One region of the Nonomuraea sp. NPDC049684 genome, then DNA from elsewhere that is predicted to be linked to it. Evidence: riboswitches for the same ligand, from Rfam matches in the RefSeq annotation. Region 1 holds a riboswitch; each other region holds the start of a gene.
What was found. Region 1 has a riboswitch for cobalamin ahead of ACIBST_RS41150 (ribonucleoside-diphosphate reductase subunit alpha). Riboswitches for the same ligand answer to the same signal wherever they lie in the genome.
Positions count from the first base shown of each region.

Region 2: another riboswitch for cobalamin. It lies ahead of ACIBST_RS24320 (CbtB domain-containing protein); the one in region 1 lies ahead of ACIBST_RS41150 (ribonucleoside-diphosphate reductase subunit alpha).
Region 3: another riboswitch for cobalamin. It lies ahead of cobN (cobaltochelatase subunit CobN); the one in region 1 lies ahead of ACIBST_RS41150 (ribonucleoside-diphosphate reductase subunit alpha).

Region 1 covers NZ_JBITLO010000018.1:150,806-158,468, reverse strand. The annotation lists gene ACIBST_RS41175 (DMT family transporter) at 1-120, opposite strand, end outside; gene ACIBST_RS41170 (FMN-dependent NADH-azoreductase) at 123-770, opposite strand; gene ACIBST_RS41165 (TetR/AcrR family transcriptional regulator) at 882-1,502, shown strand; gene ACIBST_RS41160 (hypothetical protein) at 1,519-2,493, opposite strand; gene ACIBST_RS41155 (alpha/beta hydrolase) at 2,594-3,541, opposite strand; cobalamin riboswitch at 3,750-3,955, shown strand; gene ACIBST_RS41150 (ribonucleoside-diphosphate reductase subunit alpha) at 4,084-6,495, shown strand; gene ACIBST_RS41145 (ribonucleotide-diphosphate reductase subunit beta) at 6,513-7,508, shown strand; gene ACIBST_RS41140 (DUF4287 domain-containing protein) at 7,566-7,663, opposite strand, start outside.
Region 2 covers NZ_JBITLO010000007.1:369,333-376,995, forward strand. The annotation lists gene cobO (cob(I)yrinic acid a,c-diamide adenosyltransferase) at 1-194, opposite strand, end outside; gene ACIBST_RS24305 (VWA domain-containing protein) at 197-2,332, opposite strand; gene ACIBST_RS24310 (histidine phosphatase family protein) at 2,329-2,880, opposite strand; gene ACIBST_RS24315 (CbtA family protein) at 2,886-3,671, opposite strand; gene ACIBST_RS24320 (CbtB domain-containing protein) at 3,681-3,872, opposite strand; cobalamin riboswitch at 3,907-4,036, opposite strand; gene ACIBST_RS24325 (ester cyclase) at 4,178-4,666, shown strand; gene ACIBST_RS24330 (MFS transporter) at 4,915-6,099, opposite strand; gene ACIBST_RS24335 (MerR family transcriptional regulator) at 6,186-6,575, shown strand; gene ACIBST_RS24340 (class I SAM-dependent methyltransferase) at 6,820-7,617, shown strand.
Region 3 covers NZ_JBITLO010000007.1:360,127-367,789, reverse strand. The annotation lists gene ACIBST_RS24295 (cobyrinate a,c-diamide synthase) at 1-212, shown strand, start outside; gene cobN (cobaltochelatase subunit CobN) at 167-3,796, opposite strand; cobalamin riboswitch at 3,831-4,007, opposite strand; gene cobG (precorrin-3B synthase) at 4,047-5,225, shown strand; gene ACIBST_RS24280 (precorrin-8X methylmutase) at 5,222-5,842, shown strand; gene ACIBST_RS24275 (precorrin-2 C(20)-methyltransferase) at 5,848-7,326, shown strand; gene ACIBST_RS24270 (cobalt-precorrin-6A reductase) at 7,317-7,663, opposite strand, start outside.

The DNA.
Region 1 (7,663 bases):
CACCATGAGGACGAAGCACAGCAGGGTGGGCAGCGGCCTGGTGAAGCCCTGGGTGGGCTTGATGCTCTGCGCCCAGGCGATCTCCACCAGCCCCGCCAGCCCGAGGATGAGCCAGTTCATCGTCAGAACTCCTTCCCCAGGTCGCGGGCGCCGCGCAGTGCGGAGGCGTACAGCTCGTCGTGCTGGGCGCGCAGGTGGAAGAGGCCGGGGTCGACGCGGGAGTTGGCCAGCTCGGCGGCGACGACGGTGGTGTCCTCGACGGCGAAGTGGCCGGCGAAGAAGTCACGCAGGTAGCGCTCCTGGTAGTCGAACCTGGCCTTGGGGGCGCCGGGCGAGTAGGCCCCGCCGCGGGCGGTGGTGATCACGAAACGCCGCCCGGCCAGGGACATCTTGGGGAAGGTCACCTGGTCGAGCCAGGCCTTGAGCGCCGAGGGGATCGAGTAGTTGTACATCGGGGTGGCGATCAGCACCACGTCCGCGGCCACCAGCTGCGACAGCAGCGGCTCGACGATCGCCCACGCGGCCGCCTGCTCCGGGGTGCGGGCGGCCTCGTGGTAGCGGGAGATGTCGGTGATCTGGTTGGCCATGACGTAGTCGCACAGTTCGGTCCACGCCTCCCCGATGTGCGGCACCGGCTCGGCGGCCAGGTCGCGGTGGACGTAGGTGCCCTCGGGGTGGGCGGACCGCCACGCCTCGGCGAAGGCGTCGCCGAGCTCGCGGCTGATCGAACGGCGTCGGGCGCTGGCGTCCAGGTGCAGCAGAACGGCCATGAGGGGCTCCTCGAAATAAGTGGACATGACGTCCGTTTTGCGGTCGAGGTGACCGTAGCAACTAAGCGGGCACGTTGTCCACTTATCTCGGAGTGGGTTAGAGTCGCCGCCATGGAGTCCCGTACCGAGTTGCTGACCGGACGTCCCGTGGCGGAGGCGGGCCGCCCGCGCGAGCGCGCCGACGCCGCCCGCAACCGCGCCAAGGTGCTCGCCGCGGCGGCCGAGCTGTTCGCCACCCGCGACCCGCGCGGCGTGACCATGGACGACATCGCCAAGGCCGCGGGCGTCGGGCGGGGCACGCTCTACCGCCGCTACCCCGACACCGTCTCGATCGCGCAGGCCCTGCTCGACGAGCACGAGCGCGAGCTGCAGGAACGCCTGCTGCGCGGCGACCCGCCGCTCGGCCCCGGCGCGCCCCCCGCCGACCGGCTCGCCGCCTTCTACGCCGCGATGACCGGCCTGCTGGACGAGCACATCTCGCTGGTCCTGGGCGCCGAGCAGGGCGCGCTGCGCTACGCCACCGGCGCCTACGGATTCTGGCGGGCGCACGTGCGGGTGCTGCTGACCGAGGCGGGCGTCCCGGAGACCGAGGCGCTGGCCGACATCCTGCTCGCCCCGCTGGGCCCCGACGTCTACGCCGAGCAGCGCAGGCGCGGGCTCACCCCCGGGCAGATCACCGCCGCCCTGACCCGGCTGGCGCACGGCGTCGTCGCCCGGGACGCCGGGCGCTGACCGCACCGGCGGCGGCTCACCCCCAGGCCGCCGCCTTGTCGTACGGGTCGACGTTCCTGAAGGCCATCCCGACGATCTCCTCGACGTCGTCGTCGCCGTAGGCGCCGGGCAGGGCCAGGCCGAGGCGTTCGAACAGCGCCCGGACCTCCTCGACCGTGGGCGAGAACGACAGCGTCACGTCCTCGGCGCCCCTGAGGTTCAGCGGGCGGGCCTGGCGGAGGCTGGCGTGCAGCTCGGTGGCCCAGCAGTCGAGGGCCAGGGCGTTCCCGGTGATGACGGTGGCGGGGAAGCCGGGCCCCCGCTGCGTGATGAACATGTGGCGGGAGGACAGCTCGTAGCGGAACGTCGAGGCGATCGAGGAGAACCCGATCTCGATGTCCAGGAGCTCGTAACGCTGGTGATGCCAGCAGGCCGACAGCACGGTCGCGTAGAGCTCCCTGCGGGTGCCGTCGGCGGTCCAGGTCAGCTCCGGGCTGTCGTCGTCCAGCGCCAGGCTGCGGTGCAGGCGGACGAACCGCTCGCACAGCACGAGGTCGTCGGGGTCCAGGATCTCCAGCCGGACCAGCAGCGCCCGCCGTCCCTGCCGGGCCTTGGCCAGGCATTCGGGCAGCGTCACCGCCCGCACGTACGCGCCGGTCGAGCCCTTGAAGATCCACCGGTCGGTGTCCCCGCGCGCCTGCGCCAGCATCCGGTTGAACTCCTCGCCGCGCACCAGCCGGACCGCCGACTGCTCCTGGAGCAGGGACGGCAGCAGGTCGAGCTTGCGATCGGCGGCGAGCACGGCCCGCTCCACGGCGTTCTCCGCCGACTGCGCCCGCATCCGGCTGCGCAGCATGACGAACGCGAGCACCGCCAGCGTGGCCACGGTGGCGTTGCTGACGGCCTCCGCGGTGGCGATGCCCGCGACGTCGAGGACGCTCACGACGACCGCCACCGCCAGGGCGATGAGGATGTCGACGTTGACGCCGACCCAGGCGAGGATGCGCTTCACTGACCGTCCCATCGCGAGGGGCCACGGGGTGACACTTCGAATCATGAAGCAGAACCCGGCGGCACGCGAGGGGCGGCCCGTCCCCGCTCCGGTCGCGGGGTTACGCGGCGAGGGCGTCGCGGAGGAAGCGCAGGATTTCGGCCCGCGCGTCCTCGGCCTGGGGGGCCAGCGCCGGCATGCTGAGGAAGGCGTGCCCGGCCTCGGGGTACTCGGCCAGGCGGACCTGGGTGCCGGCGGCCCGCAGCGCCTCGGCGTAGCGGCGGCCGTGGTCGGCGATCGGGTCGTGGGTCGGCACCGCCACGAGCGCCGGGGCCAGGCCGCCCAGGTCGGCGGCGTGCAGCGGGGAGAGCGCGCGGGCGTCCGTCCCCGTGGGCACGGCGAGCCGGTGGAACAGCCGCAGCACCGGCACGCTGAGCGTCGGGGTGTCGGCGTACCGGGCGATCGAGGGGTGGTCGAACATCGTCCCGGTCACGTCCACGGCCGGGTTGACCAGCACCTGCGCCTTCAGGGGCAGGCCGGCGTCGCGTGCCCTGATCGCCGCCAGGGCGCAGATCAGGCCGCCGCAGCTCTCGCCGAACAGGACGGTCCGCGCCGGGTCGACACCCCATTGCGCGGCGTGCTCCAGCACGTGGCGGAGCACGTCCCAGCCGTCGTCGGCGGCGTCGGCCAGCGGCGTGCGCCGGTCGAGGAGGCGGTGGTCCACCGAGGCGACGACGGCGGGCAGGCGGGCGGCGAGGTGGCTGTTGACCCAGTCGCTCTGCGGCGCCGTGCCGACGAAGCCGCCGCCGTGCACGTGCAGCACGAGCGGCAGGACGTCCCCCGGCTCTGCCGCGGCGCGCGGCCGGTGGACCCGGACGCGGATGTCGCGGCCGGGCAGCGCCACCGTCCGCCAGTCGATGGTGGCGCCGGGGTCCGGCCGGCCGGTGATCGCCTGGGCCTCGGCGGAGGCGCGCAGCCGGTTCTCCGCCTCGGCGTAGGCGGCCAGCTCGGCGGGGGTGACGGTGTCCCAGTCCGGCGTGACCGGACGGCCGGTGGAGGTCTGGCTCATGGTCGTCTCCTCAGCTTTTCGCTACTTGAAGTATCGATACCTAAGGTAGCGAAAATCGGGCGCGGCCGGTCTGTGGCGTCGATCACACGCCCCGCCCGCGCGGCACGCGGAGAGGCGGCCCGGCCGGCCTCGCGGCGGGCGGACGGATCGGAGCGCGGGTTCTTCGCAACACGAGATGTTGGGTGTGACTTTTTGATCCACCCTATATATGGTGTTCCCCGCAGCCGGTTCGGTCGCCCCGCCAGGGCGGCCGAGGCAAGAGGGAACCCGGTGGGAATCCGGGACTGCCCCGCAGCGGTGAGTGGGAACGAACGCCGTCACACGCACTGGGCCGACGGCCCGGGAAGCGACGGCCAGTAGGCAGCGACAGCATGCCCACGAGTCCGAAGACCTGCCGGCGCGCCGCGCGCGATCATGCGCGCGCGGCTGCTCCGAGACCGCGTGGGACGGTGGACGGCGCTGGCGAGAGGGCTGTGGCGCCTCGCCGTCCGCCTCCTGCGCGCGTTCTCGGCAGCTGACCGAGTTCACGAGGGGAGAGCGCAGTGACGGTCACAGGGGACCCGATGACGGACCTGGCCGAGCCGGCGCGGGCGGACGCCGACAGGTCCGCGCCGCGGCGCGTGCAGATGCAGGTGCGCAAGCGCAACGGCACCGCGGAGCCGGTCGACGTCAACAAGATCGTACGTGCGGTGGAGCACTGGGCGACCGATCTGACGGACATCGACCCGATGCGGGTGGCCACCAAGACGATCAGCGGCCTCTACGACGGGGCCACCACCGCCGAGCTGGACCGGCTGTCCATCCAGACGGCCGCCGAGATGATCGGCGAGGAGCCGCAGTACTCGCGCCTGGCCGCGCGGCTGCTGTCGGGCTACATCGACAAGGAGGTCCGCGGGCAGGGCGTGGCCTCCTTCAGCCAGGCGATCCGGCTGGGCCACGCCGAGGGGCTCATCGGCGACGAGACCGCCGAGTTCGTCAACGCCAACGCCCGCAAGCTGGACGACGCCATCGACGTCACCGCCGACCTGCGGTTCGAGTACTTCGGGCTGCGCACGGTCTACGACCGTTACCTGCTGCGCCACCCGTCCACCCGGCTGGTGGTGGAGACGCCGCAGTACTGGCTGCTGCGCGTGGCCTGCGGGCTGTCCGAGACGCCCGCCGAGGCCGTCGGCTTCTACCGGCTCATGTCGTCGCTGGCCTATCTGCCCAGCTCGCCGACGCTGTTCAACTCCGGCACCCGGCACACCCAGATGTCCTCCTGCTACCTGGTCGACTCGCCGCGTGACGAGATCGGCTCCATCTACGACCGTTACGCCCAGGTGGCGCAGCTGTCGAAGTTCGCCGGCGGGATCGGCATCTCCTGGTCGCGGGTGCGCTCACGGGGCGCGCTGATCCGCGGCACCAACGGGCACTCCAACGGCATCGTCCCGTGGCTGCGCACGCTCGACGCGTCCGTGGCCGCCGTCAACCAGGGCGGCCGCCGCAAGGGCGCCGCCTGCGTCTACCTGGAGCCCTGGCACCCGGACGTCGAGGAGTTCCTGGAGCTGCGCGACAACACCGGCGAGGACGCCCGGCGCACCCACAACCTCAACCTGGCCAACTGGATCCCCGACGAGTTCATGCGCCGGGTCGAGGCCGACGGCACCTGGTCGCTGTTCGACCCCGACGAGGTCCCGGAGCTGCCCGACCTGTGGGGCGAGGCGTTCGAGGAGGCCTACCGCGCCGCCGAGCGCGACGGCCGGTACGTCCGGCAGATCAAGGCCCGCGACCTGTACGCCAAGATGATGCGCACCCTGGCCCAGACCGGCAACGGCTGGATGACCTTCAAGGACGCCGCCAACCGCCTGTGCAACCAGGCGGCCGAGCCCGGCAACGTCGTGCACCTGTCCAACCTGTGCACCGAGATCGTCGAGGTGTCCAGCGACGCCGAGACCGCGGTCTGCAACCTCGGGTCGGTCAACCTCGCCGCCCACCTGACCGGCGGCGACATCGACTGGGAGCGGCTGCGCGCCACCGTCCGCACCGCGGTCACCTTCCTCGACCGGGTGATCGACATCAACTACTACCCGAGCGAGCAGGCCGCGGCCAGCAACCCGCGCTGGCGTCCGGTCGGCCTCGGCGTGATGGGCCTGCAGGACGTCTTCTTCGCCCTGCGCCTGCCGTTCGACTCGGCCGAGGCCAAGGAGCTGTCCACCCGGATCGCCGAGGAGATCTACCTGTCGGCGCTGGAGACCTCCGCGGGCCTGGCCGAGCGCTTCGGCGCCCACCCCGCCTACGACCAGACGTGGGCGGCCCGCGGCCGGCTCCAGCACGACCTGTGGGGCCGGAACGGCACCCAGTCCGCGCGCTGGGACGCGGTGCGCGAGCGCATCGCCGCCCACGGCCTGCGCAACTCGCTGCTGATCGCGATCGCGCCGACCGCCACCATCGCCTCGATCGTCGGCTGCTACGAGTGCATCGAGCCGCAGGTGTCCAACCTGTTCAAGCGCGAGACGCTGAGCGGGGAGTTCCTGCAGATCAACAACGCGCTGGTGGCCGAGCTGAAGTCGCGCGGCCTGTGGAACGACCGCGTCCGGGCGGCCATCAAGCAGGCCGAGGGCTCGGTGCAGGGCATCGCCGAGCTGCCGGAGGACGTGCGCCGGCTGTTCCGCACCGCCTGGGAGCTGCCGCAGCGCGCCCTGATCGACATGGCCGCCGCGCGTTCGCCGTTCATCGACCAGAGCCAGTCGCTCAACCTGTTCATGAGCGCGCCGACGATCGACAAGCTCTCCTCGATGTACCTGTACGCCTGGAAGTCCGGCCTGAAGACCACCTACTACCTGCGCTCGCGACCGGCCACCCGCATCCAGCAGGCCACCGTGCCCCTCGCGCCCCCCGCGCCCCTCGCGAACAAGTCCGAGGAGGCCCTGGTGTGCTCCCTGGAGAACCCCGAGTCGTGCGAGGCCTGCCAGTGACCCCCGAGGAGAATCCGATGTTGCTCGACCCGGGCATGAGCCTGACCCTGCGGCCCATGCGCTACCCCCTGTTCTTCGACCGCTACCGCGACGCGATCAAGAACACCTGGACGGTCGAGGAGGTGGACCTGCACTCCGACCTGAAGGACCTGCCCAAGCTGTCGGCGGCCGAGCGCCACCTGGTCAGCCGCCTGGTCGCCTTCTTCGCCACCGGCGACACGATCGTGGCCAACAACCTGGTGCTCAACCTCTACCAGCACGTCAACGCCCCCGAGGCGCGCCTGTACCTGAGCAGGCAGCTGTTCGAGGAGGCGGTGCACGTCCAGTTCTACCTGAACCTGCTGGACACCTACGTGCCGGACGAGGAGGAGCGGTTCGCGGCGTTCGCGGCGGTGGAGAACATCCCCTCCATCAGGCGCAAGGCCGAGTTCTGCTTCCGCTGGATCGACTCCATCGGCAGCCTCCAGCGACTGGAGACCCGCGAGGACCGGCGGGCGTTCCTGCTCAACCTGATCTGCTTCGCCGCCTGCATCGAGGGCCTGTTCTTCTACGGCGCGTTCGCCTATGTCTACTTCCTGCGCTCGCGCGGCCTGCTGAACGGCCTGGCCTCGGGCACCAACTGGGTCTTCCGCGACGAGTCCATGCACATGGCCTTCGCCTTCGACGTGGTGGACGTCGTCCGGCAGGAGGAGCCGGGCCTCTTCGACGAGGAGATGGCCGGCCAGGTCAGGGAGATGCTGGCCGAGGCGGTCGACTGCGAGGCGCAGTTCGCCGAGGACCTGCTCGGGCAGGGCGTGCCGGGCATGTCGACCGCGGACATGCGCTCCTACCTGGAGCACGTGGCCGACCGGCGGCTGGCCCAGCTCGACATCGAGCCGCTGTACGGGTCGAAGAACCCGTTCGCGTTCATGGAGCTGCAGGACGTGCAGGAGTTGTCGAACTTCTTCGAGCGGCGGGTGTCGGCGTACCAGGTGGGGGTGACCGGCTCGGTCAGCTTCGACGCCGACTTCTGACCCCTACAGATCTACAACGTAAAGCCGCCCGGCGGGAGATGAATCCCCGCCGGGCGGTCAGGCGGGGCCGGGACGGTTGTCCTTGCCGTCCAGCCAGAGGACGTCGGACTCGTCGCGGTGGGAACCGGTGGTGCCGACGTGCCTGGCGTCGATCT
Region 2 (7,663 bases), on a different contig from region 1:
CGCCACTTGGCCGACTTCACGAACTGGAACACCCCGACCGGCCAGCCCTGGTTCCAGGCCCGCAACGCCATCCCGAAGGCGGCCGTGGACTTGCCCTTGCCCGGCCCGGTGTGCACCATCAGCAGCGGACGCGTCCGCCGCTGGCGCGTGGTCAGGCCGTCGTCGGGCACGACAGCCGGCTTTCCCTGAGGCATGGTCAGACCGCCTTCCTGTGGTCACGGACGACCGAGCCGAGCTCGGCCAGAGAGTCGAGAGGCACGAGCCGCGCGCCCAGCCGGGACGCCAGCCGGACGGCCAGGCCGAGCCTGACCGGCCCGCTCTCGCAGTCCACGACCACCGCCGCGGTGCCGGCCAGCAGCGCGGCGGCCCTGTCCACATCACCGCCGGTCGTGCCCATGCCACCGGCGGGCCTGCCCATGTCGCGGCCGGCCGTGGCCCGTCCGTCGGTGACCAGCACCAGCAGCGGACGCCTGGCTGGGTCGCGCAGCCGTTCCACCCGCAGCACCTCCGCCGCGCGCACCAGCCCCGCCGCCAGCGGCGTGCGCCCTCCGGTGGGCAGGGAGCGCAGCCGGGCCGCGCCCGCCTCCACCGACGACGTGGGCGGCAGCGCCACCTCCGCGCCGGCGCCCCGGAAAGTGATCAGTCCTATCTTGTCCCGCCGCTGGTAGGCGTCCAGGAGCAGGCTGAGCACGGCCGTCTTGACCGCGGTCATCCGCTTGCGCGCCGCCATCGAGCCGCTCGCGTCCACCACGAAGAGCACGAGGTTGCCCTCCCTGCCCTCGCGCACCACCTCGCGCAGGTCGTCGCCGCGCAGCGTCAGGCCGGGGCCCTGGTGGCCGCGTTCCCGCTGGTGGGGCGCCGCTGCCAGCAGCGTCGCCGGCACGTGGAGGTCGCGGACGGGACCGTGCGGGCGGCGCGCGCCGGCGCTGCGGCCGCGCCGGGTCCGGGACCGCGACCGCCGGCCCACCGCTCCCTCGCCGACCCCCGGCACCTCCAGCAGCGGCACCCGGTACGGCGCTGCCACGCCCGCCACCTGCGAGGCCGCCTGCGGCGCGGCCGCCTCCGGACCGGATCCCCCGGCCGCCTCCGCCCCTGCCGCCTCCGGACCGGATTCCCCAGGCGCCTCCGCCCCTGGCAGTGCCGCCTCACCGGATTCTCCGGCCGCCGATCGCGCGTCAGCGGGCGCGGTCGTGTCATCCGGGGGTGACTCGGCGCCGGTCGGCTGGTTGCGTGCTTCCGGTCCGGCGCCGTCGCCCGGTGGCGGCGTCCCGGCGGGTCCGCCGTCGCCGCCGGGACCGGAGTCGTCCGGGTCGTCGTCGGCCGACGTGCGTTCCAGCAGCTCGTCGAGGAGCGCCTCGTCCAGCCCCGGAGCGTCGAACGGATCCCGCCGCCTGCGGTGCGGCAGGGACAGCCGGGCCGCGGCCCGCACGTCCTCGGTCGTCACCGTGTCGCGGCCCTGCCAGGCGGCGTGGGCGATGGCCGCGTTCGCCGTCACCAGGTCGGCGCGCAGGCCGTCCACCTCGAAGGCGGCGCAGACCGTCGCGATCTGCCGCAGCCGGGCGTCCGGCAGCCGCACGCCCGGAACCCGGGACCGCGCGGCGGCGATGCGGGCCGACAACGCCGATTCCTCCCCGGCCCATCGATGCGCGAACGCCGCCGCGTCCGCCTCGAAGGCCAGCCGCCGCCGCACCACCTCCGCGCGCTCCCCCGGGTCGCGGGACGCCCTGACCTCGACCGTCAGCCCGAACCTGTCCAGGAGCTGCGGACGCAGCTCGCCCTCCTCCGGGTTCATGGTGCCCACCAGCAGGAAGCGGGCGGCATGGCGCACCGACACCGACTCGCGCTCGACGTAGCACGTGCCCAGCGCGGCCGCGTCGAGCAGCAGGTCCACGAGGTGGTCGTGCAGGAGGTTCACCTCGTCCACGTACAGGACGCCGCGGTGGGCGGCCGCCAGCAGCCCCGGCTCGAACGCCTTCACCCCCTCCGTCAGCGCCCGCTCGACGTCGAGCGAGCCGGCCAGCCGGTCCTCCGACGCGCCGACCGGCAGCTCCACCAGCGCGGCCGGCCGTTCCACCCGCTCGGCGCCGGGCTCGTGCGGCCCGTCCGGACACCCGGGGTCGGGGACGACGGGGTCGCAGGCGAACCGGCAGCCCGGCACCACGGCCACCGTGGGCAACTGGGCCGCCAGCGCCCGCACGATCGTGGACTTCGCCGTTCCCTTCTCCCCGCGTACGAGCACCCCGCCCACCCGGGGCGACACCGCGTTCAGCACCAGCGCCAGCTTCAGGTCGCCGAGCCCGACGACGGCGCTGAACGGATAGGTGACGATCAAGACTCAGCCTTCCGGTTGACGTGGACCACCCGCCAGCCGTCCCGCGCGACGGTCAGCTCGGTGGTGGACAGAGGAGCCAGGTCGAAACGGGCCGCGCGCAGCGGATCCAGCCCCAGGACGTGGCCGAGCGCCGCCCGGATGACGCCCGCGTCGCAGACCACGACGGCCCGCGGCTCGTCCCGTGCCGCATCGAGCCAGCCCGCCACCCTGGCGGCGAGCGCGCTCAGTGACTCGCCGCCGTGCGGGGCGGCGTGCGGGTCGGCCAGCCAGCTCGCCAGCGCGTCCGGCTCCTCCAGCGCGACCCGCCCGTACGGCAGGCCCCGCCACCGGCCGCAGTCCGCCTCCGCCAGGGCGGGCACCACGCGTGCCGCCAGCCCCATGGCGGCGGCCGTCTGCCGGGCGGCCCTGCCGGGAGCGGCCCATGCCGCCGGCGCCTCGACGGGCCCCGACGCGGCGGCCCTGGTCAGGCTCGCCGCGTCGGCGTCCTCGTCGGCGGGGAAGCACCCGGCCCGCATCCCCGGTGTCGTGGCATGCCGGACGAACAGCACCTTGCTCAGCTCGGCGCCGCGACCAGCGGACGAGCCGCCGCGCGCCGCTCCGCCCGGTCGCTCGCCCAGCCGAACAGCCCGCCGAACACCGCCCAGAAGACGAGCTGCGTGCCGAGCGAGACGACCCGGAACTCCCACAGCAGCGTGGCGGGGAACCCGTCGGGCACCTCGTCGACCGCCGGCAGCAACCACCACGCGGCGACGACGGGCACGAGGAAGGCGACCGCCGCCGCCGTCCAGCGAGCCCACGGGCCGCCGTCGACGAGGCGGGCCGTCGCCACCGCGATCGCCGTCGCCGCCAGCCCGACGAGGATCATCACCACGTAGAGCAGCGTGCGGCTGTTGATGGTGTCCGGGTCGCCCACCGCAGGCGGGTTGGCCGGATATTTCACGAAAGGCACGAGGATGATCGCGGCGAACGCCGTACCGGCCGCGGCCACCGCCAGCAGCCCGTCCGAACGCGGGCCGACCCGGCCGCGCAGCCCGGCGAACACCAGGGCGAACACCCCGCCCACGGCCAGCCCGTAGAGCCCGGTGGCCAGGAACAGCCCCGCCTTCTGCACGGGCCTGCCGACCACGGCGTCCTCGCCGTGACTGTGCTCGGCCGCTTCGCCGTGACTGTGCCCGGCCGTCCCGGCTTCTTGGCCGGGCGCCTCGGACTGGGCGGCGGCCTCCTCCAGGGCGATCGCGTGGTCCACGCGAGATTCACCGAAGGCGAAGGCGAAGGCGCCCGCGATCAGTCCGGCCAGGAGTCCGATGAGCAGACCTCTGGCCAGGAAGGTGCGTACCATGCCCGGCGCTCAGTGGCAGGGCACGCCGAGCAGGTGGCGCCCGTCGTGCATCAGCTCGTGCAGGAAGGTGCCGGTCTGGGAGATGGCGCCGTTGTCCATCAGAACCAGGTAGGCGACCAGCAGCAGCACGGGCACGGCCAGCAGCAGCCAAGGGCGCAGGCGCGGAAAGGGAATCGTCGACGGGGTGGACAGCCCGGTCATGTCAAGCCTCCTCAGGGGTCACGCGTCCCATATCACGAGGTCACGGCTGCCAAGCGACCTGGCTCCCGGGATCTACGTCCCGGATACAGTGGCGCGTCCGCACCGGCATCTCACCGGATTTCCCTTGGACAACCGTGAAATCTACCGGAACGTATCCTTTCCTCACGTTCACGTCAATATGCGAACGATGGCCCGCCGTCACCGGTCGGGCACGCGCCGCCCCAGGCGCTCACGCGACCGCGCGCCTTGACGAAGCGCCCGGAATTCTACCCGGCCGAGTGCAGGGATTTAGCGTGCGTTGGTAGGTGAACCGCATATCGGCAGCCGTGCCGGGCATCGAGCGAGTGGGAGGAACCGGTGCCATGAATGTTGCCCGCGAAATGCGCGACCGCTATACGGACGCGTTCAACGCACACGATATGAAGGCGCTGCTTCACACCGTCAGCCCGTCCGGAGTGTCCATCAGCCCCGAGGGCGTGTCCCAGGGGCACAGCGAGCTGGCCTCCTACCTGGAGGAGTTCTGGAGGGCGTTTCCCGACGTCCGGGCGGTGATCACGGAGTCCTCGGAAGGCGAGGCCACGACCGTCGACGAGCTTCTCATGGTGGGAACCCACCGAGGGCCGTACGCCATGCCCGACGGTCAGGTGCTCACCGCGACGGGTCGCCCCATTCGTTTGCGGTGCTGTTATGTCTGCACGGTTGAAGACGGACTCATTACGAGTCTGCGGCTTTATTTCGATCAACTGGAGCTGCTCACTCAGCTCTCCAGCTCGGTGATTCTGTCCCGTCCTTAGCGCATTGTTCGAGCGCTGGTCCTGCATCTGGCAGATGTACCTGCAGCAGGGCTCTGGTTGATCTTCGCGGCCTGCCCCAGCCTGGCCGCATGACGACAGAGACTCACGACCCGACGACCCGGGACACGACCCCGCGACTGGGGCCGCGCGGCCGCCTCGCCAGCGGCGCCAGCTCCTCCCCGCGCAGCCCCGCGACGCGCCGATGCCTGACCCCCGGCCTCCCGGTGCCTGCACCTGCGAGGTGGGAGTCAGGCGGCCAGCGGGGTTTGGTGTTCGGTGTTCTTCGGCAGCCTGCGTGTCCGGGGCAGGACGAGGTAGGTGAGGGCCAGTCCGATCAGGCTCAGTAGCGCGCCGGCCAGGCCGGTCCACCGCAGGGCGCCGGCGGCGACGATCGTGCCGCCGATGACCGAGCCGGCTGCGGCCCCGAGGTTGAAGGCGCCGACGTTGGCGGAGACCGCCAGGTTCGGGGCGGCGCCCGCGTGGTGCAGGATCAGCCCCTGCAGCGGGGCGATGGTCGCGGTGGCGAGCAGGCCGAGCACCAGGACCGCGATCACGGCGGTCGGCTGCCACACCACGGCGAACGGGACCAGCAGGAGCGTCCCCGCCAGCCCGCCGAAGACCCCCCGTACGGTGGCGCTCATCGACCTGTCGGTCAGCCTGCCGGCAGTGAGGTTGCCGATGAAGCTGCCCGCGCCGTAGGCGAGCAGCAGACCGGAGACCGCCGCGGCGGAGAAGCCGGAGACGCGGATCAGCAGCGGCGCGATGTAGGTGAACACCGTGGCGACCCCGGAGAAGCCCACCGCGGTGGTGGCGATGGCGAGCATGACGGGCCGGCGCGTCACCACGCGGATCTCGTCACGCAGCCGCGTGGACGGCGCCTCCTGCCGGGGCAGGACGGCGGCCAGCAGCATGGTGCCCACCAGGGACAGAACGGTCAGCACGGCGAACGGGGCCCGCCAACCGGCGCTCTCTCCGAGCAGCGCGCCCAGGGGCACCCCGAGGAGCGTGGCCACCGTGATGCCCGAGGCCACGGTGGCGATGGCCGAGCCCGTCCGCTCGGCCGGGACCACCCGGGTCGCCGTCACCAGCGCCAGCGCCAGGAAGGCGGCGTGGCTGAGCGAGGACACCACGCGGCCCGCCAGGAGCAGGCCGAACGACGGCGCCGCCGCGCTGATCGCGCTGCCCGCCGCGAACAGCAGCATCAGCCCTAGGGCGAGCCCCTTGCGCGGCAGCCGCGAGGTCAGCAGGGCCATGAGCGGCCCTCCGGCCACCACACCGAGCGCGTACGCGGTCACGGCCTGTCCGGCGGTGCCCACGGAGACATCGAGATCAGCTCCGACCTGCGGCAGCAACCCGGCGATCAGGTACTCCGAGGTGCCCACGACGAAGACGCTTGCGCACAATGCCGCGAGCGTCGCGAAACCCTTGTTCATCTTCACGCCGTAGACGCTAAAGTCTCACATCGATATGAGAGTCAAGTCTGGCGGGGCGGTGACCGGCCCGCCGTCAGGAGGTCGTCGTGCGCATCGGTGAGCTGTCCCGGCGGACCGGCGTGGCCGTGCACCTGCTGCGCTACTACGGAGAGCAGGGTCTGCTCAACCCGCAGCGGCGCCCCAGCGGCTACCGGGAGTACGTCGAGGAGGACGTGGCCGTCGTCCGCCGCATCCGCAGCCTGCTGGCCGCCGGCCTGAACACCTCGACGATCATGACGGTTCTGCCGTGCCTGCGGGACGCCGGCGACCGTCTCGTCCCCACCTGTCCGGACCTGCTCGCCGACCTCCACCAGGAGCGCGACCGCATCGCCCAGGCCATCAGCGACCTTCAGACCTCCATGGACGCGCTCGACGACGTCATCGCCGCGGCCCCGGCCGACGTCACCCGCCGGGCCCTGGCCTCGCTCGGCGTCTGAACGACGTCAGCCCCCGGGGACGGCCGGCCCCTCCGTGGGCGGGCGGCTCTCGCCGGTTGCGGCAGGACGACGATCCCGGGCAGATCCGGCGCGGTCCTCACCAGTCCCGGAAGGTCGTCCGATCTCATCCCATGTCGTGCTGACACGGCACGTGGAAGATCGTGAAGATGTAGGCATGAGTTCATCGCAGCCCTTCGCCGACCACGGGCCAGAGCCGGATGGATCTGCCCCGGATCACCGCTACTTGCTGGACAACGCCCGGGTAGAGGCGGGCGAGCGGTTCACCTGGCTGGCCGAGCTGTTCGACGGCGTCACCCGGGGCCACTTCGACCGGCTCGGCGTGAAGCCGGGCTGGCGGTGCTGGGAAGTCGGCGCGGGCGGCCCGAGCATCCCCGAGGCGCTCGCCACGGCCGTCGGGCCGACCGGCTACGTGCTGGCCACGGACATCAACCCCACCTGGCTGGACCCGCACGCCGGGTACGAGGTGCTCCGGCACGACGTCGTCAAGGACCCGCCGCCGCAGCCGGGCACGTTCGACCTGGTGCACGCCCGGCTGGTGCTCGTCCACGTGCCCGACCGGGACCGGGCGCTGGCGACGATGGTGGCGGCGCTGCGTCCCGGCGGCCGGTTGCTCATCGAGGACGCCGACACCGAGCTGCAGCCGCTGGCCTGCCTCGACGAGGCCGGCCCGGCACAGCGGCGAGCCAACCGGCTGCGGCGCGCCGTCCGGGAGTTGATGACCCGTCGCGGCGCCGACCTGCGCTACGGCCGTACGCTGCCGAGGGCGTTGCGCGCGGCCGGCCTGGCCGACGTCGCGGCGGCCGGGTGCTTCCCGGTCGGCGGGGTGGCCTGCGACCGGCTGGAGGCCGCGACGGTGCGCATGGTACGCGCCGAGCTGCTCGCCGCCGGGCTGGCCGACGACGCCGAGATCGACGCGCACCTGGCCGCCGTCGAGGCCGGCGAGCTCGACCTCACCCTCGCGCCGCTGATCTCGGCATGGGGACGCCGCCCCGAGCGGCCCGAGAAGTCCGGGCCGCGGTGAGGCCGTGCCCGAGGAGTCCGGGCTGCGGTGAGATCGTGCCCGAGGA
Region 3 (7,663 bases), on a different contig from region 1:
TCACCAGGACGGGCGAGCGGCTGCGCGGGCACGAGTTCCACCGGACGGCCGTCACCTACGCGGGCGAGCCGCTGTTCCGCTGGGACGGCGGCCACGACGGGTACGGCGATCCCGGCGTGACCGCGTCCTACCTGCATCTGCACTGGGCGGGCGCGCCGCGCCTGGCTCAGCGGCTGGTGTCGTCCTCCAGGTCGCCCTCGGTCTTGAGGTAGACCTCCTGGAGCCCGCGCAACACCTCCGGGTCCGGGTGCTGCCACATGCCGCGCTCGGCGGCCTCCAGCAGGCGTTCGGCGATGCCGTGCAGCGCCCAGGGGTTCGAGCGGGCCATGAACGCCTGGTTCTCGGGGTCGAGCACGTACGTCTGCGTGAGCCTGTCGTACATCCAGTCGGCCACCACGCCGGTGGTGGCGTCGTAGCCGAACAGGTAGTCGACGGTGGCGGCCAGCTCGAAGGCGCCCTTGTAGCCGTGGCGGCGCATGGCGGCCAGCCAGCGCGGGTTGACCACCCTGGCGCGGAAGATCCGTGAGGTCTCCTCCGACAGGGTCCGGGTGCGCACGGCGTCGGGACGGGTGCTGTCGCCGACGTAGGCGGCCGGGGCCCTGCCGGTGAGCGCCCGCACGGTGGCGATCATGCCGCCGTGGTACTGGAAGTAGTCGTCGGAGTCGGCGATGTCGTGCTCGCGGGTGTCGACGTTCTTGGCGGCGACGGCGATGCGGCGGTAGGCGTCCTCCATCTGGGGGCGGGCGGCGACGCCGTCGAGGTCGCGGCCGTAGGCGTAGCCGCCCCACACGGCGTACACCTCGGCCAGGTCGGCGTCGTCGCGCCAGTTGCGGCTGTCGATGAGCGGCAGCAGCCCGGCCCCGTACGCGCCGGGCGCGGAGCCGAAGACGCGCATCGTGGCCAGCCGCTCGTCGCCGCCCGTCGCGGCCACGTGGGCGCGGACGTAGTTCTCCTCGGCCGGCTCGTCCAGCGAGGCGACCAGCCGTACGGCGTCGTCGAGCATGCCGACCACGTGCGGGAAGGCGTCGCGGAAGAAGCCGCTGATGCGGACCGTCACGTCGATGCGCGGGCGGCCCAGCTCGGCGGGCGGGATCGGCTCCAGGCGGACGACGCGCCGCGACGCCTCGTCCCATTCGGGGCGGACGCCGAGCAGGGCCAGCACCTCGGCGACGTCGTCGCCCGCCGTGCGCATGGCGCTGGTCCCCCACACCGACAGCCCGACCGAGCGCGGCCACTCGCCGGTGTCGGCGCGATAGCGCTCCAGCAGCGACTCCGCCATCGCCTGGCCGGTCTCCCAGGCCAGGCGGCTGGGCACCGCCCGGGGGTCGACGGAGTAGAAGTTGCGGCCGGTCGGCAGCACGTTGACCAGGCCGCGCAGCGGGGAGCCGCTGGGGCCGGCGGGCACGTAGCCGCCGTCCAGGGCGTGCAGGACGTGGTCCAGCTCGTCGGTGGTGCGGGCCAGGCGCGGCACCATCTCGGTGGCGGCGAAGGCCAGCACCCGCGCCACGAGCTCCACCCGTTCCTCGTCCGCGCGGGTGACGGCGGGCGTCCCGTCCAGCACCGCGCGGGCGACGGCGGGGGCTGCCTCCGGGGCCCAGGCGTGCTCCTCCATGGCCTCGACCAGGGCGCGGGCGGTCGTCTCCGCGCGGTCCACCTCGCCCAGCCCCGCCGTGCCGTCCTCGGCCAGGCCGAGCGCCTCACGCAGGCCGGGCAGCGTCTCCCGGCCGGCCCACATCTGCCGGGCCCGCAACATGGCCAGCACCAGGTCCACCCGCACCTGGCCGGTGGGCGCCTGGCCGAGGACGTGCAGGCCGTCGCGGATCTGCGCGTCCTTCACCTCGCACAGCCAGCCGTCCACGTGCAGGATGAGGTCGTCGAACTCGCTGTCGTGCGGCCGGTCGGCCAGCCCGAGGTCGTGGTCGAGCCGGGCGGCCTGGATCAGCGTCCAGATCTGCGCCCTGATCGCGGGCAGCTTGGCGGGGTCCATGGCGGCGATCGTGGCGTGCTCGTCCAGGAGCTGCTCCAGCCGGGCGATGTCGCCGTAGGTGTCGGCGCGGGCCATCGGCGGCACCAGATGGTCCACCAGCACGGCGTGCGCGCGCCGCTTGGCCTGTGTGCCCTCCCCCGGGTCGTTGACGAGGAAGGGGTAGACCAGCGGCAGGTCGCCGATGGCGGCGTCGGTGCCGCAGGCGGCCGACATCCCCGCCGACTTGCCGGGCAGCCACTCCAGGTTGCCGTGCTTGCCGACGTGCACCATCGCGTGCGCGCCGAACTCGGCCGACAGCCAGCGGTAGGCGGCCAGGTAGTGGTGGCTGGGCGGCAGGTCGGGGTCGTGGTAGATGGCGATCGGGTTCTCCCCGAAGCCGCGCGGCGGCTGCACCATGACCACCAGGTTCCCGGCCCGCAGCGCGGCCAGCACGATGTCGGGCCCGTCGTCGCCCTCGTGCACGAACAGCTCGCCCGGCGGCGGCCCCCAGTGGCGTTCCATGTCCTCCCGCAGTCGCGCGGGCAGCGTCCGGTACCACCGCTCGTAGGAGGCGGCGGAGATGCGGACCGGGTTGCCCGCCAGGTGCTCCTCGGTCAGCCAGTCCTGGTCCTGGCCGCCGGCGGCGATCAGCGCGTGGACGAGCGCGTCGCCGTCCTGGTCGGCCACGCCGGGGAAGCCGTCGCCCAGGTCGTAACCGGCCTCGGCGAGCCGGGCCAGCAGCCGTACGGTGCTCGCCGGGGTGTCCAGCCCGACCGCGTTGCCGACGCGGGAGTGCTTGGTCGGGTACGCCGACAACATCACCACCAGCCGCCGTCCGGCGGGCGGGGTGTGCCGCAGCAGGCCGTGGCGCACCGCGATGCCCGCCACCCGGGCGGCCCGCTCGGGGTCGGCGACGTAGACGGTCAGCCCGTCGGGGTCGATCTCCTTGAACGAGAACGGCACCGTGATGATCCGGCCGTCGAACTCCGGGATCGCCACCTGGGAGGCGGCGTCCAGCGGCGACAGGCCGTCGTCGTTCTCCTCCCAGGCCTGCCGGGTGGTGGTCAGGCAGAGTCCCTGCAGGATCGGCACGTCGAGCTCGGCCAGGGCGCCGACGTCCCAGGCCTCGTCGTCGCCGCCCGCCCCCGCGGTGGCCGGACGGGAGCCGCCCGCCGCCAGCACCGTGACGACCAGGGCGTCCGCCGCGCGCAGCGTGTCCAGCAGCTCCGGCTCGGCCGCGCGCAGCGACGAGCAGAAGACCGGCAGCGCCTGCCCGCCCGCGTCCTCGACGGCGTCGCACAACGCCTCGACGAACGCGGTGTTGCCCGCCACGTGGTGGGCCCGGTAGTAGAGCACCCCCACCACGGGACCGGCGGTGTTCCTGGCGGGACGGTCCAGCCGTCCCCAGGCGGGCGCTGCGGCGGGCGGCTCGAACCCGTGCCCGGTCAGCAGGACGGTGTCGGACAGGAACGCGTGCAGCTCGGCCAGGTTGGCCGGGCCGCCATGGGCCAGGTAGGCGTGCGCCTCGGCGCACACCCCGCCGCTGACCGTGGACAGCTCCATCAGCTCGGCGTCGGGGGCCTGCTCCCCGCCCAGCACCACCACCGGGCGCGGCCCGGCCAGCAGCGCGTCGAGCCCGTCCGGCCAGGCCCGCCGCCCGCCCAGCAGGCGCACCACGACCAGGTCGGTCCCCTCTGTCAGGCCGGGGACGTCCTCGGCGGTCAGCCGGGCGGGATTGCCCAGGCGGTAGCCCGCCCCGCAGGCGCGGGCGCTCAGCAGGTCGGTGTCGGAGGTGGAGAGCAGCAGAACGGTACGGCTGTCGCCAGGCACGGCGCATTCCTCCCTCGGGGTCCTCGCCCCGGTCGCGGGTGACACGACGGCAGGAGTCTCCTGGCTCCCGGATCGACGCTCACCCGGCCTTCCCGCCCGTCGCCGGACAGTGGCCTCGTGGTGGGGTTCGCTCCCCGGTCACAGTGGCGGGACCGCGCCGGTTTCGCACCGGCTTCCTCCCATTGCCATCGCCTACGCCGAAGCTTACGACAGGAGCGACCCGTCCCAGAAGTGGCGTTACGATCCCTTCGTGCCCGTAGGTGAATCTTCCGGACGTACGCGTCCCGATGCCTGTCCGGGGGCGCTCCAGGTGCACGAGGCCGCGGACGGCCCGCTCGCCCGTGTGCGCCTGCCCGGCGGCGCGGTGTCGGCCGCGCAGCTCCGCGTGCTCGCCGGGTGCGCGGCCGAGCTGGGAACGGGCGTGATCGAGCTGACGTCGCGGGCGAACGTCCAGGTGCGGGGGCTGCGCGCGCCCGAGGTCTTCGCCGGGCGGATCGCGGCGGCCGGGCTGCTGCCGTCGCCCGCGCACGAGCGGGTGCGCAACATCCTCGCCTCGCCGCTGAGCGGGCGCGGTCCTGACGGGCTGCTGGACGTGCTGGCGATGGCGGACGCCCTGGACCGGGCCCTGTGCGCGCGGCCCCGGCTGGCCGCGCTGCCGGGACGCTTCCTGTTCGCCCTGGACGACGGCACCCGGGACGTCGCCGGGCTCGGCGCGGACGTCACCTACCTGGCGACCGGACGGCTGCTGCTGGCCGGCGCCGACACCGGGCTGACCGTCGCCCCCGACGCGGCCGTCCCGCTCATGATCGACGCCGCCGAGGCGTTCCTGGACGAGCTGTCCCCCGGCGGCCCGCGCGCCTGGCGCATCCGCGACCTGCCGGACGGCCCCGCCGGAATCGCCGCCCGCCTGCGCCACGCCCGACCCGGCCGGCCGGACGCCCCGGAAACCCGGGAGGCCCCGGACACCCCGGCCGCCTCCGCGCGGCGCCCGTCCGCGGGCAGGATCGCCCAGCGGGACGGCCGGGTGGCGATCGAGGCGCTCGTGCCGCTCGGCCGTCTGACGTCCGCCCAGGCCGCAGCCCTCGCCGGCCTCGGGCGGCCGGTGCGCCTGACGCCCTGGCGGACCGTCGTCCTGCCGGACCTCTCCCCCGGCGAGGCGGACCGGGCCGAGCGGGCGCTGGCCGCCGCCGGGCTCGCCACCGACCCGGACTCCCCCTGGGCCGGGGTCACCGCCTGCACCGGCCGTCCCGGCTGCGCGAAGGCGCTCGCCGACGTGCGGGCGGACGCCCTGCGATGGGTGCGGGGCCTCGGCCGCGCGCCCGCCACGCCCGTCCACTGGGCCGGTTGCGAGCGGCGCTGCGGCCTGCCACGCGGCCCGGTCCGCCAGCTGATCGCAACCATCAACGGATACGAGGAACGCCAGGAGTGAGCGACTACATCCGCGACGGCGCCGAGATCTACCGGCGCTCGTTCGCGACCATCCGCGCCGAGACCGACCTCACGGGCCTGCCGCCCGAGGTCGCCCAGGTGGCGGTGCGCATGATCCACGCGTGCGGCATGACCGACCTCGTCACCGACCTGGCCTGGTCGCCGCAGGTGGTCGCGCGGGCCAGGGAGGCGCTGCGCGGCGGCGCGCCGGTGTTGTGCGACGCCATGATGGTCGCCTCCGGCGTGACCCGGCGCAGGCTGCCCGCGGGCAACGAGGTGCTGTGCACGCTGGGCGATCCGCGCGTGCCCGAGCTGGCCGAACGCCTCGGCACCACCCGCAGCGCCGCGGCCCTGGAGCTGTGGCGCGACCGCCTGGCGGGCGCGGTGGTGGCGATCGGCAACGCGCCGACCGCCCTGTTCCGGCTGCTGGAGCTGGTGGCCGCAGGCGCGGGACGCCCAGCGGCGGTGCTCGGCATCCCGGTCGGCTTCATCGGCGCGGCCGAGTCCAAGCAGGCGCTGGCCGGCAGCGACCTGGAGTACCTGGTGGTGCACGGCCGTCGCGGCGGCAGTGCGATGACGGCCGCCGCGATCAACGCCATCGCGAACGAGACGGAGTGACGACCATGTCAGGACGCCTGTACGGAGTCGGCCTCGGCCCCGGCGACCCCGAGCTGGTCACGGTCAGGACGGCCCGGCTGATCGGCGAGGCCGACGTGATCGCCTACCACGCCGCCCGGCACGGCCGGAGCATCGCCCGGTCGATCGCGCTGCCGTACATGCGCGAAGGCCAGATCGAGGAGCTGCTGCTCTACCCGCTGACCACGGAGACCACCGACCACCCCGGCGGCTACCAGGGAGCGCTCGACGACTTCTACGCCGACTGCGCCGAACGCCTGGCCGCCCACCTGGACGCGGGCCGCACCGTGGTCGTGCTGGCCGAGGGCGACCCGCTGTTCTACGGCTCCTACATGCACATGCACAAGCGGCTCGCCCACCGCTACCCGACCGAGGTGGTGCCCGGCGTGACCTCGGTCAGCGCCGCCGCCGCCGTGCTGGGACGGCCGCTGGTCGAGCGGGACGAGGTGCTGACCGTGCTGCCCGGCACGCTGCCCGCGCACGTGCTGGCCGAGCGGCTGCGCGACACCGACTCGGCCGCCGTCCTCAAGCTGGGCCGTACGTTCGGGAAGGTGCGCGACGCGCTGGCCGAGGCGGGCCGCCTCGACGACGCCTGGTACGTCGAGCGGGCCACCATGGGCGCCGAGAGGGTCGCCCCGCTCAAGGACGTGGACCCGGACGGCGTCCCGTACTTCTCGCTGGCCCTGCTCGCCAGCCCGGCCGAGCGCACCTTCGTCCCCGAGCGCCCGGCGGACGAGGTGCGGGGCGAGGTGGCCGTCGTCGGCCTGGGCCCGGCCGGGCGGCCGTGGCTGACGCCGGAGGCGCAGGAGGCGCTGGCCGCGGCCACCGACCTCGTCGGCTACGGCCCGTACGTGGACCGGGTGGCGCCGAACCCGCGCCAGCGCCGCCACCGCACCGACAACCGGGTGGAGGCCGAACGCGCCAGGCACGCCCTTGAGCTGGCCCGGGACGGGGCCCGCGTGGCGGTCGTGTCGTCCGGCGACCCGGGCGTGTTCGCCATGGCCAGCGCCGTGCTCGAAGCCGCCGCCGACTTCCCGGACGTGCCGGTACGGGTCGTGCCGGGACTGACCGCCGCCCAGGCGGTCGCCGCCAGGGCGGGCGCGCCGCTCGGTCACGACTACTGCGTGCTGTCGCTGTCCGACCTGCTCAAGCCGTGGGAGGTGGTGGCCGACCGGCTGTCCGCCGCCGCGCGGGCGGACCTGGTGCTGGCGATCTACAACCCGGCCTCGCGCAGCCGTACGTGGCAGGTCGCCGCCGCCCGGGACCTGCTGCTGGAGCACCGCGCGCCGGACACCCCCGTGGTGATCGGCCGCGACGTCGGCGGCCCGCGGGAGAGCGTCACGGTCACCACGCTCGGCGAGCTGGACCCCGGCCAGGTGGACATGCGCTGCCTGCTGATCATCGGCTCGTCCACGACCCGGGCCACCGAGGGCGGCGTCGTCTACACCCCGCGCCGCTATCCCTGAACCCAGGCTGCCGCCGCCGCCACGCTGTCCGTCGCCCGGACGCCCGCCGGCAGCGGCGGCCGGTCCACCATGATCACCGGCAGGCCGAGCTCACGCGCCGCGCCGAGCTTGGCCGTGGTCATGCCGCCGCCGCTGTCCTTGGTCACCAGCACGTCCAGGCGGTGCTCCCGGATCAGCGCGCGCTCGCCCTCGACGGTGTACGGCCCCCGGTCGAGCAGGACGTGCGTGTTCGCCGGCACGGGCCCCTCCGGCGGGTCCACCGACCTGGCCAGCAGCCACACGCCGGGCAGCGGCGCGAACACCGGCAGGCTCCGGCGTCCGGTCGTCAGGAAGACCC